One region of the Mycolicibacterium celeriflavum genome, then DNA from elsewhere that is predicted to be linked to it. Evidence: predicted binding sites of a transcription regulator. Region 1 holds the regulator's gene; the other holds the start of a gene.
What was found. The regulator HspR, encoded in region 1, represses chaperone genes until heat shock. The targets are predictions, from matches to a motif close to ANNTGAGTNNNNNNNACTCANNT.
Positions count from the first base shown of each region.

Region 2: a site for HspR is predicted at 5,677-5,699, ahead of lon (endopeptidase La). Genes of this name have one in related genera too.

Region 1 is NZ_AP022591.1:2,913,256-2,922,614, forward strand. Features, by position in the region: gene G6N18_RS14270 (GAP family protein) at 1-94, shown strand, start outside; gene G6N18_RS14275 (TetR/AcrR family transcriptional regulator) at 89-721, opposite strand; gene G6N18_RS14280 (hypothetical protein) at 821-1,831, shown strand; gene G6N18_RS14285 (FAD-binding oxidoreductase) at 1,850-3,016, shown strand; gene G6N18_RS14290 (aldose 1-epimerase) at 3,075-3,980, shown strand; gene G6N18_RS14295 (heat shock protein transcriptional repressor HspR) at 3,977-4,345, opposite strand; gene dnaJ (molecular chaperone DnaJ) at 4,372-5,553, opposite strand; gene grpE (nucleotide exchange factor GrpE) at 5,577-6,215, opposite strand; gene dnaK (molecular chaperone DnaK) at 6,212-8,080, opposite strand; gene G6N18_RS14315 (hypothetical protein) at 8,357-8,956, shown strand; gene G6N18_RS14320 (RES family NAD+ phosphorylase) at 8,941-9,359, shown strand, end outside.
Region 2 is NZ_AP022591.1:811,688-821,046, forward strand. Features, by position in the region: gene G6N18_RS03835 (tetratricopeptide repeat protein) at 1-777, shown strand, start outside; gene G6N18_RS03840 (nucleoside deaminase) at 795-1,274, shown strand; gene G6N18_RS03845 (alpha-amylase family protein) at 1,271-2,575, shown strand; gene G6N18_RS03850 (DUF1810 domain-containing protein) at 2,559-3,023, opposite strand; gene G6N18_RS03855 (alpha-hydroxy acid oxidase) at 3,079-4,332, shown strand; gene G6N18_RS03860 (esterase family protein) at 4,525-5,529, shown strand; gene lon (endopeptidase La) at 5,712-8,033, shown strand; gene G6N18_RS03870 (hypothetical protein) at 8,120-8,308, shown strand; gene G6N18_RS03875 (TfoX/Sxy family protein) at 8,338-8,670, shown strand; gene G6N18_RS03880 (endonuclease) at 8,690-9,337, shown strand; gene G6N18_RS03885 (DUF72 domain-containing protein) at 9,344-9,359, shown strand, end outside.

The DNA of each region.
Region 1 (9,359 bases):
GGACTGGATGGAGCGACAGCACGCGGCGCTGGTCGCAGCAATCCTCGTCGTCGTCGGAGTTCTCGTGCTGTACAAGGGAATTCACGGGCTATAGAGCCGGCAGTCCGAGTTCGGCGGCATCGGCGGTCAGGTACCTCGTGACCGTCGGCGCCAGCAACCCCACCAGATCGTCGTCCGGCAGCGATGCCAACGGCTCGATCTTCATGACGAAGCGCAGCACCGCGGTCCCCACGAGTTGGCCCGCGGCCAACAGCGCGCGCAACCGGGCCTGCTCCCCGCCACCTAGCTCCCCGGACACCGCGGTCAAGACGTAGTTCTGCATGAACCCACGGAACGCCTCGTGGGCGTCGGGGTTCGACGTGGCCGACTGCAGCATCGCGACCATCGTCGGGCCCGATTCCGGCGACTGCCAGATGTGCAGATACGTCCGAATCAGCCGGGTGCCGATGTCAGGGTCGTCGTCGGGCCCGCCGGCGATGGCCCCCGCCAACACCTGCGGGTCGACGATCAGGCTCAGCGCCTCCCGGAACAGGTCGGCCTTGGAGCCGAACAGGTACAGCACCATCGATGGATCGACGTGCGCATCGCGGGCGATCGCCCGAAGGGTCGTCCTCTCGTACCCCTCGGCGCCGAACCGCTTGCGCGCGGCGGCCAGCACGGCATCCCGAGACACCGGTTCCCCCAGGCGGCGTCCGCGGCGCGTTTTCGCAGGTGATGGCATACAGCCAGGCTATCATTTCAATAGATGTTGAAATAGTGGCGGTGTGGAGTTACGCTGCCAGCACCAGTAATTCAACGACGAATGAAAAGGGTTTTGGCCATGACTACCGAAACGGCTGCGAGGCCCAACCACCAGGCATCGGGCGGCCACGAGCCGCCGGCCGCGATCCGTGCGACCGGCGTGGTGGTCGTGCTCACCGTTGTGATCGCGATCGTCGCGCTCGCTTTCGCACTGCCCGCGGCACGCACCGCACCGCACGACGTGCCGATCGGCGCGGCCGGACCGCAGGCGGCGAGCGGCCAGGTCGCCGCGACGATGGAGCGGCAAGCGCCGGGCGCGTTCGTGTTCACCTATTACCCAGGCGCACAGGCGCTGCGCGAGGCCATCCGCAACCGCGACGTCTACGGCGGCATCGCGCTCGGGCCCGACGGGCCCACGCTGATGATCGCCACCGGCGGCAGCCCGATGATCGCCCAGATGCTGACCCAGATCGGCAACGGCATCGCCCAGAAGACCGGGGCGCAGTTGCAGGTCGAGGACTTGGCGCCGCCGACCGCTGACGATCCGCGCGGAGCGGGGTTGGCCGCGTCGGCGCTGCCCATCACGCTGGCCGGTCTGCTGCCCGCGATCGCGCTGCTGTTCGCGCTCAAGCGGGAGGTGTGGACCCGGTTCACCGCCGCGGTGGTGTTCGCGGGCGTGGCCGGCGTGTCGATCGCCGGGCTGCTGCGCTGGGTGCTGGGCTCGATCGACGCGAATTTCTGGGGCGTCACCGGCGCGCTGACGCTGGGCATCCTGGCCACCGGCTTGACCCTGCTGGGCCTTGGGTCGTTGTTCGGCCGGGTCGGCCTGGCATTGGGCGCGGTGAGCGCGCTGCTCATCGGCAACCCGCTGTCCGGCCTGAACACCGCACCTGAACTGCTGCCGAGCGGTTGGGGACAGTTCGGACAGTTGCTGCCCCAGGGCGCCAACGCCACGCTGCTGCGGTCCGCCGCGTTCTTCGACGGGGCCGGCGCCACGATGCCCGTCATCGTGCTCACCTGCTGGACGGCGTTCGGGGCCGTGCTGATCGTGATCGCGGCGCTTCGACAGCGGAGGACCAGCTCAGCCTGACACTTACACTGGGGCCGCGTGGGACTCGACGACCGTGACGCGCTGCGCGTGCTGCGCGACGCGGTCGATCCCGCGCTCGGCTCCGGTGAGCTGGTTCGCCGCTTCTACACACACTGGTTCGCCATCGACACCTCGGTGCGCGACCTGTTTCCGCCGGACATGGAAGCGCAGCGCAACCGGTTCGCCCAAGCGGTCACCTGGGTGCTGGGTGAGCTCGCCTCCCAGCGAGCCCAGGAGCCGGTGGCGTTCCTCGCCCAGCTCGGCCGAGATCACCGCAAATACGGTGTGGCACAACATCATTACGACAGCATGCAGAACGCGCTCTACAGCAGCTTCCGCAGTCATCTGGCCGAGTGCTGGGACGACACGCTCGCCGAGGCTGCGCGTGACGCCGTGGCACTGATGATCGGGATGATGCGGGGCGCCGCCGACGCCGAGCAGGGCCCGCCGTTCTGCGACGGCACGGTGATCGAGCACATCCGCGCCACCCGCGACGTCTCCGTCGTCCGGTTGCAGTTGGACCGCCCGCTGTTCTACCACCCGGGTCAGTACGTCACGGTGCAGGTTCCGCAGTGGCCGCGCCGGTGGCGCTACCTGAGCCCGTCGATCCCGACCGACCCTGCCGGCGCCATCGAGTTCCACATCCGCTCGGTGTCCGGCGGCATGGTGAGCACCGCCATCGTCGGCGAGACCACGCCCGGCGACCGGTGGCGGCTGTCCCACCCGCACGGCGGCCTGCACATCAACCGCGACGGCGGCGATGTGTTGATGGTCGCGGGCAGCACCGGCCTGGCGCCGCTGCGGACGCTGATCATGGATCTCACCCGCTGGGGGGTCAACCCGCGAGTCCATCTGTTCTTCGGCGGCCGCTTTCCGTGCGACCTCTACGACCTGCGCACCCTGTGGCAGATCGCTTCGCAGAACCCGTGGCTGTCGGTCACCCCGGTGTCGGAGTTCAACGTCGACCCGCCGTGGGCGCGCGACTACCCCGATGTGCACCCGCCGCGCGGCCTGCATGTGCGGCAGACCGGCAGGCTGGCCGACGTGGTGACCCGCTACGGCAGCTGGGGTGATCGGCAGATCCTGATCTGCGGTGGACCGGAGATGGTGACGGTGACGAAGGCCGCGTTGATCGCCAAAGGGGCACCGGCCGAACGAATTCAACACGATCCGCTGCATTCCTGAACACGCGCGAGGCCGCGCACGACAACCGTCAGTGCAGTCTCGGCGGTAGCTTCGTGTCATGGCCGACTTCGAAACCGTCACGCTTCGCGACCCGTCGTCCGCGCTGACCGCATCGTTCGTGCCGTCCGCGGGCATGGTGGGCACCTCGCTGGCCGACGGCGGCGACGAGTTCCTCAGCCAGCGTCGCGGCCTGACCGCCTACGTCAACGACGGCAAGACCATGGGCATCCCGATCCTGTACCCGTGGGCGAACCGGTTGAGCGCCAACACCTATGAGGTCGACGGCACCATAGTCAGCCTGACCCCCGGCACAGGCGGCGTGCGAACCGACGAGCACGGAGCGCCGATCCACGGCGTACTCGCCGGCTACCCCGGCTGGCGGGTCAGCGCGCAAACGGAGAACAGCCTGACCGCGGTGCTCGACTACGGGGGCGACCCACAACTGCTCGCGGCGTTCCCATTCCCGCACCTGCTGACACAACACGTGACTCTCGACGACCGGACACTCACCATCGAGACGACCGTCGCCCCCACCACGTCGGCACCCGTACCGCTGTGCTTCGGCTACCACCCGTACCTGAGAATCCCCGGCGTGGCCCGCGAGGAATGGGCGCTGAGCACCCCGACGCTGCGCCACCTGCCGGTCGACGACAACGGCATTCCGACCGGAGCCCAGGCACCGTGGCCGGCCAGGACCGAGCAGCAGTTGAAGATCACGGCATACGACGACGGCTTCGACCGGGTGCCCGCGGGCGCGGTGTTCACGCTCACCGGCGGTGACCACCGCATCGACGTGACGTTCGAAAGCGGCTATCCCGCAGCGCAACTCTTCGCGCCCACCAACGATGACCTGATCGCCATCGAGCCGATGGCCGCCCCGACCGACGCGCTGCGGCGGGGCGGATACCGAAAAGCGGCCCCCGGCAAGCCGGAGACCGCTCGGTTCTCGATCACCGTGCGCTAGCGTTTGTTTCGCGGCTGCCAGACGACCAGCGCCGTGCTCTTGGGGCGTGGCTGGGCGCGCAGCGCCTCCACTTCCTCGCTCAGCTCCCGCACCCGGGCCTGCAACGCCTCGACCTGATTGGTCAGCTCGATGATGCGCTTGATGCCGGCCAGGTTGACACCTTCGTCCTGGCTCAACCGCTGCACCTCGCGGAGCAACTCGACATCGTGCTGCGAGTAACGCCTGCCGCCACCCGAGGTCCGCTGCGGGCGCACCAGGCCGAGCCGGTCATAGGTGCGCAGGGTTTGCGCGTGCATGCCCGCCAACTCGGCGGCGACGGAGATCAGGAAGGTGCGGGCCTCCTGCTTGGACCGTTTCTCTTTCATCTAGTGCTCCTCGCGTGCGCGGCACATCACGCACCCGCCCATCCGGCCCGCGGATCGAAGCCGCTGGCCCGCTCCGCTTTCGCGTAGGCCTCCAGCGCCTCGACCGCCTCCCCTTCGAGGTTCGGCGGCACCGCCACCTTGACCGTCACCAACAGGTCGCCGTGGCCGCCGGAGCGTTTCGGCACACCGCGTCCGCGCACGCGCAGAATGCGGCCGTCCGACGTGCCCTTGGGCACTCGCACACCGACCTTGCCCTCCAGCGTCGGCACCGAAAGTGTTGTCCCCAGGGCCAATTCATGGAAGCTGACGGGAACCGTCACGGTGAGGTCGTCGCCGTCACGGCCGAACACCCGGTCCGGGCGCACGTGGACGGTGACGTACAGGTCGCCCGAGGGCGCGCCGCGCAGACCCGCTTCGCCCTGGCCCGCCAACCGGATCCGCTGGCCGTCCTCGACGCCGGGCGGGATCCGCACGTTGATGGTGCGGGTACGGGTGGTCACGCCGGTGCCCTTGCACTCCTGGCAGGGGTGCTCGATGATCGACCCGCTACCACGGCATTCGGTGCACGGCTCGGAGAATCCGAACGCACCCTGGTTGCGGTTGATCACGCCGGAGCCGTTACAGCTCGGGCAGACTTTCGGGCTGGTGCCCGGGCGCGCCCCGCTGCCATGACAGTTCGTGCACGGCGCAGGACTGGTGAGCCGCAACGGCATCGCCACGCCCTTGGTGGCCTCCAGGAACGACAGCTCGGCCTCGGTCTCGAGGTCGTTGCCGCGGCGCGGCCTGCTGGGCCGCGGTTGCTGGGCGCCGCGGCCGAAGAGGCCGCCGAAGAGGTCGCCGATGTTCGCGCCACCGGTCTGACCGGCCGCGTCGAACAGGTCGTTCAGGTTGAACTCGACGCCGCCGTCCGAGCCGCCGAAGCCACCGAAGCCACCGCCGCCTCCGAACCGGCCGCGGCCGAATCCGCCGTTGGCGAACAACCGCCGGGTCTCGTCGTACTCCTTGCGCTTGGCCGGATCGGTGAGCACCTCCTTGGCCTCGGACACGGCCTTGTACCGTTCCTCGGCCGACGAATTGCCCGGGTTGCGGTCGGGATGATTCTCCGCGAGCAGCTTTCGCGCCGCCCGCTTGATCTCCTGGTCGCTGGCGTCGGAGGAGACGCCGAGCTCCTTGTAGAAGTCTTTTTCGACCCACTCACGTTGGGCCATACCGCGTCACCTCCTTACCGGTGTCACTCCTGGTCTGATTCTGCTGGTTCTGGCGCCGCGTCGCCGCCGTTATCGGCCGAGGCCTGCGCTTCGGGCGCGTCGGGCACCGTGTCGACCACGCCGACCATGGCGTGGCGCACGACCTGTTCGCCCACCTTGTATCCGCGCCGCATCACGGTGCCCAGCACGGGGTGAGTGCCGTCGCCCTCGTGCTGCACGGCCTCGTGCAGTTCCGGGTCGAACTCGTCGCCTTCGGCGCCGAATGCCGAAAGACCCTGTCCCTCTAGCGCACTGACCAGCTTGTCGGCCACCGCCTTGAGCGGACCGCTCTCCAGGTCACCGTGGCTGCGGGCACGCTCGAGGTCATCGAGGATCGGCAGCAGCTGCGTAATGACCGAGGCCTTCGCCCGGTCGGCCGCCAACTGCTGATCGCGCAGCGCCCGCTTACGGTAGTTGGTGAAATCGGCCTGCACCCGCTGCAGATCGGCGAGCAATTCGGAGGCCTTGTCGGCCTCTGCACCTGCGTTCTGCGGCGAGGGCTGGTCCGGCGCCGGCCCACTGGGGGCCGGCTCGGAACCTGCTTCTCTCACTTCACCGGTGACCGGATCGATGCGCCGTTTGTCGGTGACGGTCACCGGCTCGTGCGGATCGTTTCCTGTCACTTGTTCTCCCCACCCTTGTCGGACTCGTCATCGACAACTTCGGCGTCCACGACGTTGTCGTCTGCCGGCGCACCGGCATCCGCCCCGCCGCCTGCCGCCTGCTCGGCCTGGGTGGCCTCGTAGATGGCCTGGCCCAAGCCCTGCGACTCGACACCCAGCTTCTCCATCGCCGATTTGATCTCGGCGATGTCGGTGCCTTCGAGCGCCTTCTTGGCGTCGGCGATGGCCGCGTCCACCTTGCTCAGCGTGTCCTCGGGGACCTTCGAGCCGCCTTCGGCCTCACGCTGTTCCTTGACGAACTTCTCCGTCTGGTAGACCAGCGACTCGGCCTGGTTGCGAACGTCGGCCTCTTCGCGACGCTTGCGGTCCTCCTCGGCGTGCGCCTCGGCATCCTTGACCATCCGGTCGATCTCTTCCTTGGACAGGCCGGAGCCCTCCTGGATGCGGATCGTGTTCTCCTTGCCGGTGCCCTTGTCCTTCGCGGTCACGTGCACGATGCCGTTGGCGTCGATGTCGAACGTGACCTCGATCTGCGGCACGCCACGCGGCGCCGGCGGGATACCGGTCAGCTCGAAGCTGCCGAGCAGCTTGTTGTGCGCGGCGATCTCGCGCTCACCCTGATAGACCTGGATCTGCACCGACGGCTGGTTGTCGTCGGCAGTGGTGAAGGTCTCCGACCGCTTGGTCGGAATGGTGGTGTTGCGCTCGATCAGCTTCGTCATCACGCCACCCTTGGTTTCGATGCCGAGGGACAGCGGCGTGACGTCAAGCAGCAGAACGTCTTTCACCTCACCCTTGAGCACACCGGCCTGCAGCGCAGCGCCGACCGCGACAACCTCGTCCGGGTTGACGCCCTTGTTCGGCTCCTTGCCACCGGTCATCTCCTTGACCAGATCGGAGACCGCCGGCATCCGTGTCGAGCCGCCGACCAGCACCACATGGTCGATGTCGGACACCGAGATACCGGCGTCCTTGACCACCTGCTGGAACGGCTGGCGGGTGCGGTCCAGCAGATCCTGGGTGATGCGCTGGAACTCGGCGCGCGTCAGCTGCTCGTCGAGGAACAGCGGGTTCTTGTCCGCGTCAACGGTGATGTAGGGCAGGTTGATCGAGGTGCCCTGGCTCGAGCTCAGCTCGATCTTCGCCTTCTCGGCGGCCTCCCGCAGGCGCTGCATGGCCATCTTGTCCTTGGTCAGGTCGATGCCCGAGGTGCCCTTGAACTTGTCGACCAGCCAATCGACGATCCGGTCGTCCCAGTCGTCGCCGCCGAGGTGGTTGTCACCGCTGGTGGCACGGACCTCGACCACGCCCTCGCCGATCTCGAGCAGCGAGACGTCGAACGTGCCGCCGCCGAGGTCGAAGACCAGGATCGTCTGTTCCTTCTCGCCCTTGTCCAGGCCGTAGGCCAGCGCGGCCGCGGTGGGCTCGTTGACGATGCGCAGCACGTTGAGGCCGGCGATCTGGCCGGCTTCCTTGGTGGCCTGGCGCTGGGCGTCGTTGAAGTAGGCGGGCACGGTGATGACCGCGTCGGTGATGTCCTCGCCGAGGTAGCTTTCGGCGTCGCGCTTGAGCTTCTGCAACGTCCGGGCGCTGATCTCCTGCGCGGTGTACTTCTTGCCGTCGATCTCCACGGACCAGTCGGTGCCCATGTGCCGCTTGACCGAACGGATGGTCCGGTCGACGTTGGTCACCGCCTGGTTCTTGGCGGGCTGGCCGACCAGCACCTCACCGTTGCGCGCGAACGCGACGACGGACGGCGTGGTGCGGGAGCCCTCGGAGTTGGCGACGACAACGGGATCGCCACCCTCCAGTACCGCGACGACGGAGTTGGTGGTCCCGAGGTCGATTCCGACCGCACGAGCCATAGTTGTTCCTCCCTGAATAGTCCTGCTAAGGGTCTGAGTGCACCGCACTCAAGACTGCGCCGACACACCCTACCCTGTCAACTCAGACCTGAGCCTGACTCACTCAACTGTCGATGGCATCAACGGGGGTGTCGGGCGATTTGTTCCCGGACGTGGCGTGCCGCGGAGGGCGCATGGATCGTGCCAGGCCAGGCCTGTACGCGATGGCAGGTCATAGTCCATTAACGGTGATATACTGCCGTTAGCCACCGTTAAGCAACCGCGAAGGTTCCCACAATGACCACAGATGAGCTCGACCAACTCCTGCTAGACCGCTTCAACCTGCACCGTTCCGACCTGATCGCGGCACTCAAGACGCTCCCCGCGCATCGGCCGTGGGCGGCCACACTCACCGCCGACGAGGCCCGGCTACTCGACGACGTCGGCTTCACGGACGACCCGCAAGCGTACGCAGAGATCGCAGCCGATGTGACCGCCCACATGGCCAGGCTCTACAGCACTGCCTATACCGCCGCCGAGGTCAAAGAAGGACTGAGCGTCAACGATTCCCGCGTGCGACAGCGCCGCCTCGCCCGCACGCTATGGGCGATCAGCGACGGCGGCACGTGGGTGTACCCCGCGATTCAGTTCGAGATCGTCGACCGCGGCCGCGACGAGCCACGCAAGCTCAAGCAGGTCCGCGGCCTTGACGAGGTGCTGCCGGCTCTGCTCGCCAGGGAGCTGCACCCCACTGCGGTAGCTAGCTTTCTCATGACCCCGCAGCTCGATTTACGAATCGATGGTCAACCAAAGTCGGTGCGGGAGTGGCTGTTGCACGGTGAATCCGTCGAGCCCGTACTCGGACTGATCGAGATCGGCGAATGGGCGGCGACTTGACCGTCGACCCCACGCTGCCGGGCCCTCCGCCACCGCACGGACTGCGTTCGCTCGGGATCGACGATGACGAGATGCGCGCGATCGACGTCAACGAGATCTGGTGGCGCGTCCATCGCACTGAGGGCGAGCACATACTGGCGTGGAACGCATTGCGCACTTTCGGGCCGGTGCTGCGGTTCGACCCTCATCCCCTCCCCAAAGGTGAACATCTGCAGCATGGCGTTTGGTACGGAGCCTCAACCCCGTGTGCTGCACTCGGCGAGGCCTACCAAGTGGACCGGACCATTGACCGTGAACGCCGCCGCCCATACCTAACCGGCTTGTCATTCACCCGCCCACTCATGGTCCTCGACCTCGCCGCTGACAGCCAGGGAGCGTGGGCCACACGCGCCGGCGGCACGTT
Region 2 (9,359 bases), 2.1 Mb from region 1:
AATTCGCGCACCGCGTTCGCCGCCGCCGAGGAACTCGCGGTCCAGCTCAGCCCGGAGCTTCTGGCCATCGAGTCCCCGCCGATGGCCGACTGGCTGGAGGCGTTCGTGCCGCTGCGCACGCACGTGCTGGTCAGGTTCGGCCGCTGGGAGGAACTGATCGCCCAGCCGCTGCCCGAGGACACGGACCTGTACTGCAGCACCGCCGCGACGATCCACTACGGCCGCGGTGTGGCCCACGCCGCCATGGGCAATCTGAGCCAGGCGCACGCTGAGCGTGACGAGTTCGCCGCCGCCTACGGCCGAATTCCGGCGAGCCGGTACCTGTTCAACAACACCGTGCTCGACATCCTGGCGATCGCCGGTGCGATGCTCGACGGCGAGATCGCCTACCGGACAGGTGAATACGATGAAGCATTTACACATCTGCGGCGCGCTGTCGACCTCGACGACGCGCTGCCCTACGACGAACCCTGGGGATGGATGCAGCCGACCCGGCACGCATACGGCGCGCTGCTGCTCGAACGGGGTCACGTCGAGGAGGCCGCCGCGGTCTACGCCGCCGACCTCGGGCTGGACCCGGCGCTGCCGCGGCCGTGCCAGCATCCGAACAACGTGTGGAGCCTGCACGGCTACCACGAATGCCTGCAGCGGCTGGGCCGCGATGCCGAGGCGGCGGTCATCGGTCAACAGCTCACGCTCGCCGCGGCCCGCGCCGACGTGCCGATCCGCGCCTCGTGTGCCTGCCGGCTCGAGGTCTCCCGGCCCTGTTGCGACTGATCCGTAGACTTCGACGGGTGGCCATCAGCGACGACGATCTCGCCCGCCTCGGTCGCTGCGTGGAGCTGGCGCGAGAGGCGCTCGACGAAGGCGATGAACCGTTCGGCTCACTGCTCGTCGACGGGACCGGCCGGACACTGTTCGAGGACCGCAACCGTGTCAAGGACGGTGATCAGACCCGTCACCCGGAGTTCGCGATCGTCCGCTGGGCGGTGGCCAACCTGGCTCCCGAGCAGCGGGCCGCCGCAACCGTGTACACCTCCGGGGAGCACTGCGCGATGTGCGCGGCGGGCCACGCCTGGGTCGGCCTCGGGCGCATCGTGTACGCCACGTCGTCGGCGCAGTTGACCCGCTGGCTGACCGAATGGGAGGCGCCGCCCCCGCCCGTCGCGCCGCTGCCGATCACGACGGTGGCCCCCGGTGTCGTGGTCGACGGGCCGGCCGCGGAGTTCAGCGACGTGATGAAGGCCCTCTACGAGGCGAAGTTCCGGCCATGACCGCGTCTTCGCGTGGTGCGGTGGCGCCCGAACCGGCCTGGGTCGAACACGTCATCTGGTGGCACATCTACCCGCTCGGCTTCGTCGGCGCCTACCCTGCCGACCCGTCACCCGGCCCCGAGGAGCACCGGCTGCGCCGCATCGTCGACTGGCTGGATCACGCGATAGCGCTTGGCGTCTCGGGCATCGCGCTCGGGCCGGTGTTCTCCTCGCGCAGCCACGGCTACGACACCACCGACCACTTCCGCATCGACGCGCGACTCGGTGACGACGAGGATTTCGACGCGCTCGTCGGCGAGGCGCGCCGCCGGGGCTTGCGGGTGTTGCTCGACGGTGTCTTCAACCATGTCGGAACCGGTTTCGCCAACACGTCGTGGTTCCGAACGCGAAACGGAGCTGTCGAGGTGTTCGAGGGCCACGGTGACCTGGTCGCGCTGGATCACGACAACCCTGCGGTGGCGGACTACGTCGTCGACGTGATGACCCACTGGCTGCACCGCGGCGCCGACGGCTGGCGTCTCGACGCCGCATACGCCGTCGCGGACCGATTCTGGGCGCAGGTGCTCCCGCGGGTCCGCGAACAGTTCCCCGACGCATACTTCCTCGCCGAGATTCTGCACGGCGACTACGCAGCGCGGGTGCGCGCGTCGGGCTTCGACTCGGTTACCCAGTACGAGCTGTGGAAAGCCGTCTGGAGCAGCCTCAACGACGGCAACTTTCACGAGCTCGATTGGGCGCTGGTGCGCCACAACGAGTTTCTCGACACCTTCGTACCCGCGACATTCGTCGGCAATCACGACGTCACCCGGATCGCCAGCCGCCTGGACGACATCCGCCATCTCGAGCACGCCTTGGTGCTGCAGATGACGACCGGCGGTACGCCGAGTGTCTACGCCGGTGACGAGTTCGCCTACCGCGGAATCAAAGAGGAAAGGTTCGGCGGCGACGACGCGGTGCGCCCGGAGTTCGACACTGCACCGGTCGCTGTCGACGAACACAGCGAGGACGTCCTGCGGCTGCACCGGTACCTGATCGGGCTGCGCCGACGCCATCCGTGGTTGCACACGGCGCGCACCGCAGCGCTGCTGTTGACCAACCGGCAGTACGTCTACCAGACCCGCGCCGGGTCCGAGGCGCTGATCGTCGCGCTCAACATCGACGACGAGGCGCTGCCGATCTCGTTGCCCGACCTCGGATTCGATCGAGGTGAGGTCCTCGCCGGGTCGGGGGCGCCACCGGCGGATGTCGTCACCACGACCGAAGTCGGTCCGCACGGCTGGCTGATCATCGCTCCGCGGTGAGCCGTTGGACGGTGAGTGGGTCCGGTTCGCCGTTGTAGTACTTCGTCAGCACCTGATCGAACACGGCCGCAACGTCGGGGTCGTCGGTGGCTCGGCTGAACAGTGTCATCGAGGACCGCACCTTGAGGTTGTCCGGCCACCCGAACAAGTCGTCGGCCGACCCCCGCCCGCTGCGGGCGACCAGTTCGGTGCACTCCCGCAGACGCGGGCCCAGCACCCCATGACCGAGATAGGCCCTCGCCTCGGCGAGCGAGGAGATCCCGTAACGCTCCGCGATCGCGCTCCTGCCGAGGCCGCGTAGTTGCGGAAACACGAACCAGATCCAATGGCTTCGTTTGCGGCCGGCGCGCAGTTCGGTCAGCACGGTTTCGTACACGGGCCGCTGAGCGTCGACGAAGCGCTGCAGGTCGAACGGATCGCCCGCAGATACCGATTTGTCGTCAGCCATCTCATCGGCAAGTCTGGCAAGCTACTCTGTGCGATTCAATGACAGGTGCACCATAGTGAAACGCCGGGTGCCGCGGCCCCGCGAGTTGGCACCGCTGCTGCAGTTCAAGAAGCCGCAGCGCAACGCGACTCAGCGCAGACTGGCGGCGGCTCTGACGATCGACGATCTGCGACGCATCGCCAAACGCAGGACCCCCAGGGCGGCGTTCGACTACGCCGACGGCGCAGCCGAAGAGGAACTGTCGCTGGCGCGTGCCCGGCAGGCGTTCCGCGACATCGAATTTCACCCCGCGATTCTGCGCGACGTCGCCAGCGTGGACACGAGTGCGACGGTGCTCGGCGGCCACGTCGCGCTGCCGTTCGGCATCGCGCCGACCGGCTTCACCCGGCTGATGCACACCGGGGGCGAGATCGCAGGCGCCCGCGCCGCCGCGCGCGCCGGCATCCCGTTTGCGCTGTCCACCTTGGGCACCAGCTCCATCGAAGAGGTCAAGGACGCCAACCCGCACGGGCGCAACTGGTTTCAGCTGTACATGTGGAAGGACCGGGACCGGTCGATGGCGCTGGTCGAGCGCGCTGCAGCGGCGGGCTACGACACGCTTCTCGTGACCGTCGACGTGCCGGTCGCGGGCGCGCGTCTGCGCGACACCCGTAACGGTATGTCGATCCCGCCGACGCTGACACTGCGCACCGTGCTGGACGCGGTCCCCCACCCCCGCTGGTGGTTCGACCTGCTCACCACCGAACCGTTGTCGTTCGCGTCGTTGGACCGGTGGCCGGGCACCGTGGCCGAGTATCTCGACACCATGTTCGACCCGACGGTGACCTTCGACGACCTCGCGTGGATCAAGCAGCAGTGGCCGAACAAGTTGGTGGTCAAGGGAATTCAAACTCTTGACGATGCCAGGGCGGTCGTCGACCTCGGCGTGGACGGCATCGTGCTGTCCAACCACGGCGGCCGCCAACTCGACCGTGCACCGGTGCCGTTTCACCTGCTGCCGCGTGTCGCACGCGAGGTCGGCGACGACGCAGAGATTTTGCTGGATACCGGAGTGATGTCCGGCGCCGACATCGTTGCGGCAATCGCGCTCGGCGCGCGTTTCACGTTGGTGGGCCGCGCCTACCTCTACGGCCTCATGGCGGGCGGCGAGGCAGGCGTCGACCGGGCGATAGAAATCCTGTCGCAGCAGGTCAACCGCACGATGCGGCTACTCGGCGTGGGTTCTCTGAGCGAACTCGGCCCGCGGCATGTCACCCAACTGCACCGGCTGAGACCCGGCGTGTCGGACCCTCCTCGCCGAACCACATAGGTACCGCTGTTCTCACAGGTAACAGCTCACTTCCTCGCTTCTCGAGTCCTCGCCGAGTCGTAATCGTTAGCCAACCGCGACGTCGTAACTGCATGTCGAGCCGACAGTCCCACTGCCAGGACGTGTTTCATTACGCCTGCACAGCAACGGCAATTGCTTGTGGAAGCGATGAAAGGTGGGTTGGTTGCCGTTATGAAGTTCTTCGAGAGGTGCCGAGGTACCGGTACAAAATTGTTGCGCCGGATGGCGGTGGTCGCGTTCACGGCGGCCGCGCTGCCCGGGCTGATCGGCTTCGCCGGGGGTTCGGCGACCGCGGGAGCCTTCTCGCGCCCGGGCCTGCCCGTCGAGTATCTGGATGTGTTCTCCCCGGCGATGAACCGCAACATCCGGATCCAGTTCCAGGGGGGTGGACCGCACGCCGTCTATCTGCTCGACGGCCTGCGCGCCCAGGACGATTTCAACGGCTGGGACATCAACACCCCGGCCTTCGAGTGGTATCACCAGTCAGGGTTGTCGGTCGTGATGCCGGTCGGCGGGCAGTCCAGTTTCTACACCGACTGGTACCAGCCGTCGCGGGGTAACGGCCAGGACTACACCTACAAGTGGGAGACGTTCCTGACCCAGGAACTGCCGGCATGGCTGGAAGCCAACAAGGGTGTGTCGCAGAACGGCAATGCCGTGGTGGGTATTTCGATGGCCGGCAGCACCGCGCTGACGTACACGATCTACCACCCGCAGAAGTTCATCTACGCGGCATCACTGTCGGGCTTCCTCAACCCCTCCGAGGGCTGGTGGCCGATGCTGATCGGGCTGGCGATGCAAGACGCCGGCGGGTACAACGCCGAAAGCATGTGGGGTCCCTCATCGGATCTGGCGTGGAAACGCAACGACCCGATGGTCAACATCCGCCAGTTGGTGGCCAACAACACCCGCATCTGGATCTACTGCGGCACCGGTACGCCGTCGGATCTGGACGGTGGTACTGCGGGTCAGAACCTGATGGCCGCGCAGTTCCTCGAAGGGTTCACGTTGCGCACCAACGTCACCTTCCGGGACAACTACGTCGCCGCGGGCGGCACGAACGGCGTGTTCAATTTCCCGCCTCAGGGCACTCACAGCTGGGGTTACTGGGGTCAGCAGCTGGAGATGATGAAGCCTGACCTGCAGCGGGTGCTGGGAGCACAGGCCAGCGCCTAGGGCCACCGCCGAGATCCACCCACAACAGGGAGCCTGCCGTTTCCCCCGAACGGCAGGCTCCCTGCCCTTTCGGGGTGTCCGGGTTCGCGCACTTTCGGGCCGTACGCGCAGAGTGAACGACCGCGGGAACAAATCAGACTGCCTAAAGGTTGAGCGCATCAGACTCAAACTTTGGAGGATTGATGGCTGAAGCCAAGACAGTTCCGGTCTTGTTCCTGAGCGAGTCGATCGTGCTGCCGGGAATGGTGGTGCCCGTCGAGCTCGACGAGGCCGCGCGCGCCGCAGTCGACGCCACCCGCGCCAGCGAGTCCGGCGAGCTGCTGATCGCTCCGCGCCTCGGGGACCGGTATCCGTCATACGGTGTGCTGGCCTCGATCGTGCAGGTCGGCCGCATGGTCGGCGGACCCGCCGCGATCGTGCGGGGCGAAGGCCGCGCGCACATCGGCGCCGGTGCCACCGGGCCGGGTGCCGCACTGTGGGTCGAGGTGACCGAGGTGACGGACGCCGAGCCGACTGAGGAGACAGTCAAGCTCGCCGCGGAGTACAAGAAGCTGCTGCTGGCGATGTTGCAGCGACGCGAGGCGTGGCAGATCATCGACTTCGTCAACCAGCTCTCCGACCCCTCGGCACTGGCCGATACCGCGGGGTATGCGTCTTATCTGACGCAGGTCCAGAAGCGTCAGCTGCTCGAGACCCCGGACGTGGCCGCGCGGTTGCGTGCGCTGATCGAGTGGACCGGCGATCAGCTGGCCGAGGTCGAGGTCAACGAGAAGATCGCCGAGGACGTCCGCGAGGGAATGGAGAAGACGCAGAAGGAATTCCTGCTGCGCCAGCAGTTGGCGGCGATCCGCAAGGAACTCGGCGATGACGACGGCACCGGGTCCTCTGATGACTACCGGAGCCGCATCGAGGCCGCCGACCTCCCCGAGAAGGTGCGCGAGGCAGCGCTGCGCGAAGTCGGCAAGCTCGAGCGGTCCAGCGATCAGAGCCCCGAGAGCGGCTGGATACGCACCTGGTTGGACACCGTGCTGGAGCTGCCGTGGAACGTGCGGACCGAGGACGCGACGGATCTGGTGGCGGCGCGGGCGGTCCTGGACGCCGACCACCACGGCCTCGACGACGTCAAGGAGCGCATCGTCGAGTATCTGGCCGTGCGGGCGCGGCGCGCCAAGCGAGGCCTGCAGGTCGTCGGCGGCCGCGGTTCGGGTGCGGTGATGGTGCTGGCCGGCCCGCCCGGTGTCGGCAAGACGTCGCTGGGCGAGAGCGTGGCACGGGCACTGGACCGTAAGTTCGTCCGCGTCGCCCTCGGCGGTGTGCGGGACGAGGCCGAGATCCGCGGCCACCGGCGCACCTACGTCGGCGCGCTGCCCGGCCGTATCGTGCGGGCGATCGGCGAAGCGGGTTCGATGAATCCCGTTGTGCTGCTCGACGAGATCGACAAGGTCGGCTCCGACTTCCGCGGCGACCCCGCGGCGGCGCTGCTCGAGGTCTTGGATCCGGCGCAGAACCATACGTTCCGCGACCACTACCTGGACCTGGATCTCGATTTGTCCGACGTGGTGTTCCTGGCGACGGCCAACGTCATCGAGAACATCCCGTCGGCGCTGCTGGACCGCATGGAACTGGTCCAACTCGACGGCTACACCGAAGACGACAAGGTCGCGATCGCCCGCGACTTCCTGCTGCCCCGGCAGCGGGAGCGGGCGGCGCTGACCGAGGACGAGGTGGCCGTGTCCGAGGACGCGTTGCGCAAGATCGCCGCGGACTACACCCGCGAACCCGGGGTCCGCCAGTTCGAGCGGCTGCTGGCCAAGGCGCTGCGCAAGGTGACGACGAAGCTGGCTACCGAAGCCGGCCCGATCGTTGTCGATGAGCCGGATCTCGTTGAGTACCTTGGTCGTCCGCGGTTCCTGCCGGAAACGGCCGAACGCACTGCGGTGCCCGGGGTGGCGACCGGGCTGGCGGTCACCGGGCTCGGCGGCGATGTGCTCTACATCGAGGCCGGGGCAACCGACGGTGAGCCGGGTCTGACCCTGACCGGACAGTTGGGCGACGTGATGAAGGAATCGGCGCAGATCGCGCTGTCCTATGTGCGCTCCCACGCCGAGCAGTTGGGCGTCGACCCCCGTGCGCTGGATCGGCGGATCCACGTCCACGTGCCGGCAGGCGCGGTGCCGAAGGACGGCCCCTCGGCGGGCGTGACGATGGTGACCGCACTGGTGTCGATGTTCACCGGACGGCAGGTGCGCTCGGACGTCGGTATGACCGGTGAGGTCACGCTCAACGGCCGGGTGTTGCCGATCGGCGGCGTCAAGCAGAAGCTGCTGGCGGCGCAACGAGCCGGACTGTCAACGGTTTTCATCCCGCAGCGCAACGAGGCGGATCTGGACGATGTTCCCGCCGACGTCCTCGAGTCGTTGGAAGTCAAGCCGATGACCGATGTCGCGGACATCGTCGCGCAGGCACTGGAACCGGCGCAGGCGCAGGCCACCGTCGCCGCCTGACCGCGAAGATTGCACTCAGGGTCGTGGTCCCGCAACGGATCACGACCTTGAGCGCAAAAACAAGGCAATGCGGGTACAAAGCGACGGTGAGATTCGTACTCGATGTGAACCTGCCCGACGACGCCGACGCCCGCAGTGAGCTGGGCAGGATCCTGCGGTACTGGGACGGGGCGATGAAAGACCTCGATGACCTCGAACCCGGAGATAGGCAGGACGTCTACGACTCCGCGTACAACCGGGTGGGCTCCTGGACGGTCAGCGCGGGCGGCGAGTAATTGTCGGGGGCTGACGCTAACGTCGTCTCATGGCCTACGACGAGGACCTGGCCGACCGCATCCGAGAACTCCTCAGCGGCGTCCGTGGAGTCGAGGAGAAGCCGATGTTCGGCGGGTTGGCGTTCCTGATCAACGGCAACATGGCGGTGGCGGCCAGCGGCCAGGGCGGCCTGATGGTGCGGGTGCCACCCGACGACACCTCGAAGCTGCTGTCGCGTGACCACGTCGCACCAATGGTGATGGCGGGTAGGGAAACCCGAGGATGGCTGCGGGTGTCCGACGACGGGATCCGGACCAAACGCCAGCTGCAGTCCTGGGTGGGCCGCGGACTCGACTACGCCAGAAGTTTGCCGCCGAAATAGCAGGGGTACGTCAGCCGAGATGGAGGCCGCGGCACGCAAGAAGTTGGTAGCGAACCTGCTGAGACATGCGGGCACCACCTATGCGCAGGAGGCGGGTATCCGGCTGGCGGACAGACCCATGCCGCTCTTTCAGCTGCTGACCCTGTGCATGCTGGCCAGCAAGCCGATCGACGCCTCGATCGCTGTGGCGGCCGCGCACGAGCTGTTCAGCGCGGGCATCCGCACACCCAAGGCCGCCCTCGAAGCAGACCGCACCGCGATGATCCATGCGTTCGGGCGCGCCCACTACGTCCGGTACGACGAAAGCTCGGCAACCCGGCTGACCGACATCGCCTCCACCGTCGTCGACGAGTACGGCGGGGATCTGCGCAAGCTCGCGGAGGCCAGCAGCCACGACGTGACGGCTTTGACGCGGTTGTTGAAGCAGTTCAAGGGCATCGGCGACACCGGCGCGGACATCTTCCTGCGCGAGGTCCAGGACGTCTGGACCTGGGTCCGGCCGTACTTCGACAAGCGGGCCGTCTCGGCAGCCAAAAAGCTCGGATTGCCAGCCGGGACCGAGGAACTCGCCGCGCTGGCCCCGCGTAGGAACGCGAAACTCGCCGCGGCGCTGGTCAGGGTGTCGCTCGACGACGAGTTACGCGACACCGTGTCGGCACGTGAATGAGGCGACATGATCCGGATCGGCA